4 regions of the Alishewanella sp. HL-SH06 genome follow, and region 4 is predicted to be linked to each of the others. Evidence: predicted binding sites of a transcription regulator. Region 4 holds the regulator's gene; each other region holds the start of a gene.
The links. The regulator sigma-54, encoded in region 4, starts transcription at its own class of promoters, with help from an activator protein. The targets are predictions, from matches to a motif close to GTTGGCACGNNNNTNGNNT.
Positions count from the first base shown of each region.

Region 1: a site for sigma-54 is predicted at 1,101-1,119, ahead of ACUJFK_RS14685 (DUF2726 domain-containing protein). Genes of this name have one in related genera too.
Region 2: a site for sigma-54 is predicted at 1,244-1,262, ahead of ACUJFK_RS02075 (DUF2884 family protein). Genes of this name have one in related genera too.
Region 3: a site for sigma-54 is predicted at 938-956, ahead of ACUJFK_RS13610 (FlgO family outer membrane protein). Genes of this name have one in related genera too.

Region 1 is NZ_CP199752.1:3,169,180-3,171,384, forward strand. Features, by position in the region: gene aceB (malate synthase A) at 1-976, opposite strand, end outside; gene ACUJFK_RS14685 (DUF2726 domain-containing protein) at 1,166-1,828, shown strand; gene ACUJFK_RS14690 (hypothetical protein) at 1,979-2,173, shown strand.
Region 2 is NZ_CP199752.1:465,314-467,518, reverse strand. Features, by position in the region: gene ACUJFK_RS02080 (assimilatory sulfite reductase (NADPH) flavoprotein subunit) at 1-1,014, opposite strand, end outside; gene ACUJFK_RS02075 (DUF2884 family protein) at 1,301-2,083, shown strand.
Region 3 is NZ_CP199752.1:2,929,230-2,931,434, forward strand. Features, by position in the region: gene ACUJFK_RS13605 (FlgO family outer membrane protein) at 1-289, opposite strand, end outside; gene ACUJFK_RS13610 (FlgO family outer membrane protein) at 286-906, opposite strand; gene ACUJFK_RS13615 (thymidylate synthase) at 1,246-2,094, opposite strand; gene lgt (prolipoprotein diacylglyceryl transferase) at 2,091-2,205, opposite strand, start outside.
Region 4 is NZ_CP199752.1:852,511-854,715, forward strand. Features, by position in the region: gene ptsN (PTS IIA-like nitrogen regulatory protein PtsN) at 1-226, opposite strand, end outside; gene hpf (ribosome hibernation promoting factor) at 233-520, opposite strand; gene ACUJFK_RS03830 (RNA polymerase factor sigma-54) at 546-2,033, opposite strand; gene lptB (LPS export ABC transporter ATP-binding protein) at 2,082-2,205, opposite strand, start outside.

The DNA of each region.
Region 1 (2,205 bases), 1.6 Mb from region 4:
CTAAAGCGCCACGTTTATGACAAGTTTTAATGAGTAAGCGAGAGTAAGCACTTAAAAACGGCTTATGCATAGAAACGACCTGCCGATCGGGTAACACGCGATCCGGATGGTTGTTTAATGTTTTGATATAACTGAAGATATAATCCCAACGACCACAGTTTAATGCCACGATATGGTCTTTCATCATATAAAGGATTTCGTCCATTTCAAAAGCCGCTGGCAGCGTTTCGATCAACACAGTCGCGCGGATCGTCCCAATAGGCACAGCAAAACGTTGCTCGGTGTAACGGAAGATATCATCCCACCATTTCGCTTCTAAATGGCTTTGTAATTTGGGTACGTAGTAATACACCCCGGTGCCATTTTTCAGGCGGGTGCGATAGTTATGATAAAAATACAAAGCAAAATCGACCAAGCCACCGGGGATCGGTTCACCTGCCAATTCAATGTGCTTTTCCCATAAATGCAAGCCACGCACACGGGCAATTAATAAAGCGGGATGCTCTTTTAGCGCATAATGTTTGCCGCTTTGTGGATCGGTATAACTGATCGTGCCAAGGTTAGCATCGCGTAAATTGATTTGCCCTTCCACCATGCCATCCCAACTGGGTGTTTGCGAATCTTCAAAATCCGCCATAAACACTTTAACATCCGCATTTAACGCGTTTATGATCATTTTGCGTTCTACCGGCCCAGTAATTTCGACACGACGATCTTGTAAATCAGCGGGTAAAGCGGCCACTTGCCAATCGCCATGGCGGATCGCTGCCGTTTCTGCTAAAAAGTCAGGTAAAGCACCGGCATCATATTTGGCTTGGCGTTGTTGCCGTGCGCTTAACAGCTCTTTTAACGGCGGGCGGAATAATTGAGCAAGCTCTGCGACAAATTCGCAAGCCGCTGGCGTTAAAATTTCTTGATAGGCTTCAGGCATTGCGCCTTTGATAGTCAGCGCGCCACAAGTTGTTACTGCTGCCATGATCGTGTCCTTGTACTATTTCAGATGCAGTAACTATAAGCCTAAATTACATATAAATACCATTAATGAAGATGATGGCTGGCATCAATTCAAAAAATAACCTTGTTAGCACCGCATTAAAAATATTGGCACAGCTTATGCTTGTTTGAACTCATCGTTCTTGCTGTCAATTCTTTGTCGGAGGTAAGCATGGAGTTTATCATGCTGTTATTAGTGCTACTGGTCGTGGTTATTGCTTTGGTTGCCAGTCGTTTTATTGACAATAGTAACCCGTTCCAAGTGCAGCGGAAGGCTGCGTTGTTTAGTCCGGTTGAACGTTCTTTTTTGGGTTTATTAGATAAAGCAGTACAAAATGACTATCGTATTATGAACAGAGTGCGCTTAGCCGATGTCTTAGATATCAAGGCCAGTGTCTCTGACAAAAACCGGCGCAGCACCCAGTTAAAGCTTAATGCCAAATATCTCGATTATGTCTTGTGCGAACCTGAAACGATGAAAGTGGTGGCGGTACTTGACTTAGTTAATCCACAAAATAAAGAAGGGCACAAAGCCGTACCAGATTGGTTTGTAAGTGGTGCGCTTGATGCAGCTGGCGTGCCTTATTTACGTATTGCTATTAAGGCAGGTTACACCGTAACCGAATTACAAGCGGCACTCGCGGTTAAACTGGGTAAACCGGCACCGAAAGTGGAACCCTTATTAAAAGGTTTAGTGAAAAAAGGCCCTACCCGGCCAATCCGTACTGTTAAGCCGGCTTTGGTGAATACCGCCCTATCAGGCCGTTTAATGTCACCGGCTTTATCAAAGTCACAAATTAAAGCGCAATCTACCGCGCTAGTCCAAGTTTCTTAACGCTTTGGAGAAATGAGTCACTCCGCGCTAAGATCGAATGCCGCCTGCTGCAACAGGCGGCATTCACCTTTTTTAATAAGGCAAAAAAATGCCTAAAGTTTGCCAACCGCTTGCCGATAACCAGATGACCTGTTGCTAATAGGAGGTTCTATGAGTCAATCCGTTGGCGCACTTGCGTCTGCTCAGGCTTTTGAAGTGCTGGGCGCTGTGATGGCAAAGAAACAACAAGAACAGCAAGGGCAAATGGCCACGAGCTTAGTACAAAATGCTATGCAAAGTATTGAGCCTACTGCCGCTGCACAATCTGTTGGAAATCTTGGCCAGAACATTAATGTGACGGTATAACGCAGCTCAGGAAGAGCGGTTAAGTAATAAGG
Region 2 (2,205 bases), 390 kb from region 4:
GATAGCCGTGGCATAACGGCTAACAAACCCCGGATACGATTGCGTTAGCTCTAGATGCTCAATCAAGGCCTCGGCTATCGGTAGCTGCAACTCGGCTAACTGCACCGGCGTATTACTGGCAATGCCGGTGAGTAATAACAACTCGCGCACTAACAACGGATCATTACGGAAATAGACCCCTAAGGCATCACCCGGTTGATAAGTTAAACCTGAACCGGCTAAAGAAATTTCGATATGCCGCACATCTTTAGTCGAGTCTCGACCCGTGATTTTTTGATTGGTATACAATTCCGCACTAAAGGGTTGCTGCTTGTTATAGCTACTGACTGCCGCTGGCGCAGCTACACTCGTCAAATCCACCGCTACCGCACTGCTTACCTGAGCCAATTCAGGCTCCAGTGCTTTTATCAGCTGCTGTTGCCATTGCGCGGCTTGCTCAGCGTAGTCAACATCTAAATCGGCACGGGCAATCAGCGCTTTTGCACCAAGCGAACCTAAACGCTCATCAAAGTCTTGCGCCGTTTTACAAAAGAATTCATAGCTGGTGTCGCCTAAGCCTAATACGGCATAGCGTAATTCAGGCAGCGCAGGCGCTTTCTTGCTAAAGAGAAAATTATAAAAACTGATGGCATTTTCGGGCGGTTCGCCCTCACCATAAGTTGAGGTGACCATCACCAACAAGCGTTCATTTTTCAAGCTGGTATTTTTATACTCAGCCAAGTCTTGTACTTTTACCGCGAACCCCTTGGCCGTTGCTGCGGCTGCAATATCCTCCGCAACATGTTTGGCATTACCCGTTTGAGAGCCAAACAACACCGTTAAGCTTGGCGCGGCAGCAATGGGGGCGGCGCTGGGTGCGGCTAACGTCTGCCCCGCTAACTGGGCACTGGCCGCTAAATAACCACTCACCCACGCTTGTTGGATCGGATTCAATTTCACCAGCAAAGCTTGCAACTCAATAATTTGCTGCTCAGACAACGGGCTAGCTTGGGCAACAAGAGACGATAAAAGCATAAAATATCCTGCAAAAAATCTAGATGATTATTTTAGCCAGCTAAAGTCATTCAGGTAAAAGAATGGATCTCTCTTCTTTATGCCAATTAGTAATTAAAAACCACTCATGCTGACCAAAACCCCTTGAAACAATGTGGTCTAATTCGCCAAAAAATAGTATTTCATGCCAACACTAAGCAGTCACAACTGCCACCTTAAAAATTAAAGCTATTAAATCCAATAATTTGCAGTTGGCATTGGCTTTGCAAACTACTCAGCGTGATTGAAATACAACCAAGGACTGATCATGAGAACCTTATTACTTATTTGCTGTGTCTTTTTTGTTGGAAAACTCAGTGCAGCAGAAAATTGTCATTTAACGTTAAAACATGATTTACGCATTACAGCGCAAGATGTCAGCCTGCAAGCTGAAGAGCAGCCGCTGTGGCGTATTTCAAACTCAGGCCAATTGTGGCTTGCCGAGCAATTACACCCTACCGATGCTAGTACTGCGGCGCTATTACAGCAATACCAGCAAAGTGTTCGCCAGCAAGCTTTCAGTACGCTGAATTTAGTTAACAACGCTTTGCAGTTAGCCACCAGCGCCTTAGAGCAAACGTTTGCAGGGTTAACTGGCCAATCAGACATGGAACAAAGCGCACTGCAACCGGCTTTTGCACACCTTCGCCAAAGCTTAGACTTAGTGGTAAGACAACAAGGCGATACCTTGCTATTGAATGGCAGCAAGCTAGAGCAACTGGACCAAGCCTTTGGGCCAGAGTTTGATGCGGCCATGGAAGACATGGTGCAGCAACTAATGGGCAATATGTTGATGCATGTTGGCAAGAGCATGTTAAGTGGTAGTGGCTCATTTGAAGATCGCATGAATGCTTTTGGCGAGCGAATGGAAACCATGGGTGAGCAACTCGAGCAAAACATGCAAGGTAAAGCCCTACAACTTGAAGAGCAAGCCGCAACCTTGTGTACTGAGCTTGAACAATTACAGCAATTAGAGCGCCAGTTACAACAACAGTTACCCGCGATGCAGCCCTTTACGCTAGTGACATTGCATAACACAAAAGCAGAATAACCCCCATCCTAACCGCGAGCTTGGCGTACGCAACTCCGTTGCCGTACGCCCTTTTTGCCATCCCGCACAATAGCCTGCATAATTCAGCTTTAATAAGCAGCAATGCCTGCTGCACTATTTTT
Region 3 (2,205 bases), 1.9 Mb from region 4:
AATCGGTTACCGCCACCATCGCATTCTCATCGGCATTATGGTGATTGGTCATCAACTCTTGTACTAAATTACGCGCATAATTATCCAGCGTTACCACGGGGGTTTGCCGATAGTGTTGTGTGACCGATTGCGGTTCAAAGGCTTGTTGGTTGGCAATGCGCTGCTCTCGAGCCAGCTCTCCCCGCATCGTCACCGCATTCTCTGGCACAATTTTCGGCTGTTTAGTTGCCTGTTGTACGCAAGCGGTTAAGCTAAAAGCAACAACAGCACTGATAACAAAAGCTCTCATGGTTTCTCTCCGATCCGATCACTACGGAATAAATAATTACCGCGTTTTTGTATTTTATCTGGGCTCCACATCACATTGTGTGGCACAAAATCGGTGGCAGCGGCGATCACTTGTTGATTATCCAGCTCAATCAAACGTACATTAACCACTAAACCATCTTCTTGCACGGTATAGGTGCCGGTTAATAATGCTCTGGCACCATGCTGTTGGCGTAACGCCGATATCTGCCGAGATAGCGCTTGCTCATGATCGGTTTGCAATAACAATTCTTGGCGTAAGCGCAGATCTACAGCGACAAAACCTCGTTGCACCGCTTCGCTAAGCATACTTTCAGCAAGTTGATTCGCTAAATCAATTTCTTGCTCACTTAATTGCGCCAGGCTCAGTTGTCGTGTCGGTAGAAAACTGCTGACCGCCAACGGGCTGCGAAAGTGCTCACTACTGATCGACGCAAACAGTGTTTGTGCTAAACGATGCGTGTAAAAATCTAGTGGCCGTGCACTCAAACCAACGGCAGAAACTTGCCGTAATGGCATTTTGACAGTGGGTTCAGGCTCTGCTTTTTGCGCGCAGCCACAAAGCAGCAGCAATAATGCGCTGGCAAGAAGATATTTCATGATCACCTCATCCTGGTCGATTACTGTTTTAAAGCAAAAACCACGCCAGAAATTAAGTTGGGTTCTTGACGCTAAGGTGTATTAAGCGAAATACCAGAGCTTGTTGACAATAAGTGTGAAATTGCGACTATCGCTAGGTGTGATTTAAGACGACGAGATGTTATTGCCGCACCCTACAGACTTTGACTAAAAAATAACTCAGCATTACGCCAAGTTAAGTTAGTTAAGCAAATCGCGTTATGCTAAATACTCAACTGCTCGGCATTATGCATAACGCTGCCAATGCACAGCGTTATGCTGTTTGCCTACTATCGCCAAAGCCGCAGCAAGGTTTAGCAATTAAACACTGAACGGGTATTTAATGGCTGGATGCGATTGATAACCTTCTAAGGTAAAGTCATCAGGAGTGACCCATTGCTCAATATCGGCGAGTGTTTTGATATTGGGGTTAAGGTGTAATTTCGGCAGCGGGAACGGCTCACGGAGTAGCTGCTGTTTTAATAATGGTAACTGATTTTCGTAAATATGCGCATTAACGATTTTATGATAAACCTTGCCAGGCTTATGCCCGGCAATTTGCGCGATTAAAGCCAATAACACAAAGCATTGTACTTGATTAAAGTTCAGACCCAGAGGCACATCACAGCTGCGCTGGTAAGAAGTCAGTGATAAAGTATCACCAAGTAAACTGAAGGTATGCGTGTGCATACATGGCCGTAAGCAGCCTAATTCAAACTCACCTGGGTTATAAAAAGTCAAAATTTCGCCACGATCATCAATCCCTTGCGATAAGTTGTGAACGAGTTTTTGTAACTGATCTAAGCGCGAGCCATCAGGCTTCTGCCAGCCACGCCCTTGCACGCCATAAACACGGCCTAAATCATCAACCCCTTTGCGGGCGGGATTATTTAACCACGCTGCATTTTCGTTGGCATTCGCATTCCAGGTGTTACAGCCCAGTTCGCGAAACTGCGCAGCATTGTCATAACCACGAAGATAACCTAATAATTCGGCGATGGCGGCTTTATAGTAACTTTTACGCGTGGTTAATAACGGAAACTCATTCGCAGCGACATTGTATTCAAGATCAGCATTGATCACCGTTAAGCAGCGAGTACCCGTGCGTTGGTTATCAACCCAAACCCCTTCATCAATAATGCGCTGACAAAGTTTTAAATACTGCTTCATTGGCTACTCACTCCTGACGCTCTGCCTTGCTTGAACGAAAACACCATAATCCCGATGCCGGCTAACATCATGGGTAAGCAAAGCCATTGCCCCATGGTCATGCCAAGTGAT
Region 4 (2,205 bases):
GAGTTACGCAGTCAAGTTTGCCGTGAGGAATGGCGATACCGCCACCGATGCCGGTTGAACCGAGTTTTTCACGGGTCATTAAGGCTTCAAGAATGGTGTATTCAGATAGTTCGGGAAGCTGCTGGTGAGCCAGTTCGGCGATATATTCGAGGATACGTTTTTTACTGTTAAATAGAACTGCACTTTTCGTGCAGTTCTCCGCTAACATTGCGTTTAAATTCATAATAATGTCTTAGTGTCGTGACAGTTTTTCTTTGTGTTTAATGACCTGCCGATCGAGTTTGTCTATTAACTGGTCAATCGCAGCATACATGTTTTCGTTCTCAGACACCGCAAACACTTCGCCACCGGTGAGATGGATTTTAGCTTCGGCAATCTGTTGTAATTTTTCCACGTTTAAGATGACATGTACATTATTAATGTTCTCGAAATGACGCTCTAGCTTAGCAAATTTATTCTCGACATAATCTTTTAAGGCTTCGGTAATTTCGACGTGACGGCCTGTTAAATTGATTTGCATAGACTCTTCCTTTTAGTTAAGACACTTACAGCAGGGTCTTTCGTTGATTTGACGGCGGAATAAACAACGATTCGCGGTATTTAGCGATAGTTCGCCTAGCCACGTTTATCCCTTGTTCTAACAAAATTTCCGCCATTTTACTGTCACTTAGCGGTTTTGCCGGATTTTCTGCCGCCACCAATTTTTTAATAAAAGCACGAATGGCAGTGGAAGAACATTCACCACCACTCTCTGTACTAACATGACTGGAGAAAAAGAACTTAAGTTCAAAAATTCCACGTGGTGTATGCATATATTTATGAGTGGTGACGCGTGAGATAGTCGACTCATGCATACCGACCATTTCTGCAACATCATTCAATACCATCGGTTTCATGGCTTCTTCACCATGCTCAAAAAAGGCTTGTTGTTGCTGCACAATGCAATTGGCTACTTTGAGTAAAGTATCGTTTCGGCTTTCTAAGCTCTTTAAAAACCATTTAGCTTCTTGCAAGTGCGAACGAATAAATTGCGTATCAGCGGTATTTTTAGCGGTTTTGCTCATCGCCGCATATTGCTGATTGATCCGTATTTTGGGCATAGCGTCAGCGTTTAATTCGACTTGCCAGCGACCTTTTACTTTTGTCACCGTGACATCAGGAATAACATATTGCTGCTCTTGTTTAATCACATCAGCACCAGGCCGTGGATTTAAACTGTGGATCAACTGCATGACTTCCTTTAACTCTTCTTCTTTGAGTTTAGTCACGCGCATCAAAGAACGAAAGTCTCTATTCGCTAAAAATTCGGTATAGTTGCTAATAATGAGTTTTGCATCATTTAAATAGGGGGTAGTTGGCTCAAACTGCCGTAACTGCACCAGTAAACACTCTTGCACCGAGCGCGCGCCAACCCCGACCGGATCAAATAATTGAATGCGTTTAATCACGGCTTCAACTTCGTCGGCCTCGACCTCGTTAGATTGCAGTGAGTCGAGTATTTCTTCGCAGCTGATACTTAAAAAACCATTGTCATCGATGGCTTCAATAATGATCTCAGCAATAGCCCGGTCGATTTCAGAAAAGGGCGTGAGTTGCATTTGCCAACGTAAATAATCTTGCAGGGTATCGCTGGTTTCACCCTGATACACCATATCGTCATCAGGCATGTTGCCACTGCTAACAGGGGCGGCACTGACTAAGTCATCCCAGTTATTATCTAGCGGTAAATCTTCTTGGATGTTTTGTTTATTCAGATCATCGCTGGTATCGCGATCGGCTGCGTCTTTTTGCTCTGAGTTTTTGTTGCGTGGATCGTCAAGGGTATCGCGATTGATATTGCCAAGACTGTGATCAACCTCATCTGGCTGACGTTCGAAATCATCATCGCCTTCGAGTAACGGGTTCGCGTCTAACGCTTCCTGTATTTCTTGCTGTAGCTCAATGGTGGACAACTGTAATAGGCGTATCGCCTGTTGCAGTTGTGGCGTCATGGTAAGCTGTTGTCCTAGGCGGAGTTGCAAAGAGGGCTTCATGTACCTGTAATTCTCTCCTGAATGCGCAGTTGCGTTCTATCTTCTTTACTATAGCCTGAATTGCTCACCTAGGTATACATCACGCACCTGCTGATTTGCTAGAACATCTTGCGGAGAACCGGCTGCAATCAGTTCGCCATGACTGACAATATAAGCGATTTCACAAACATCT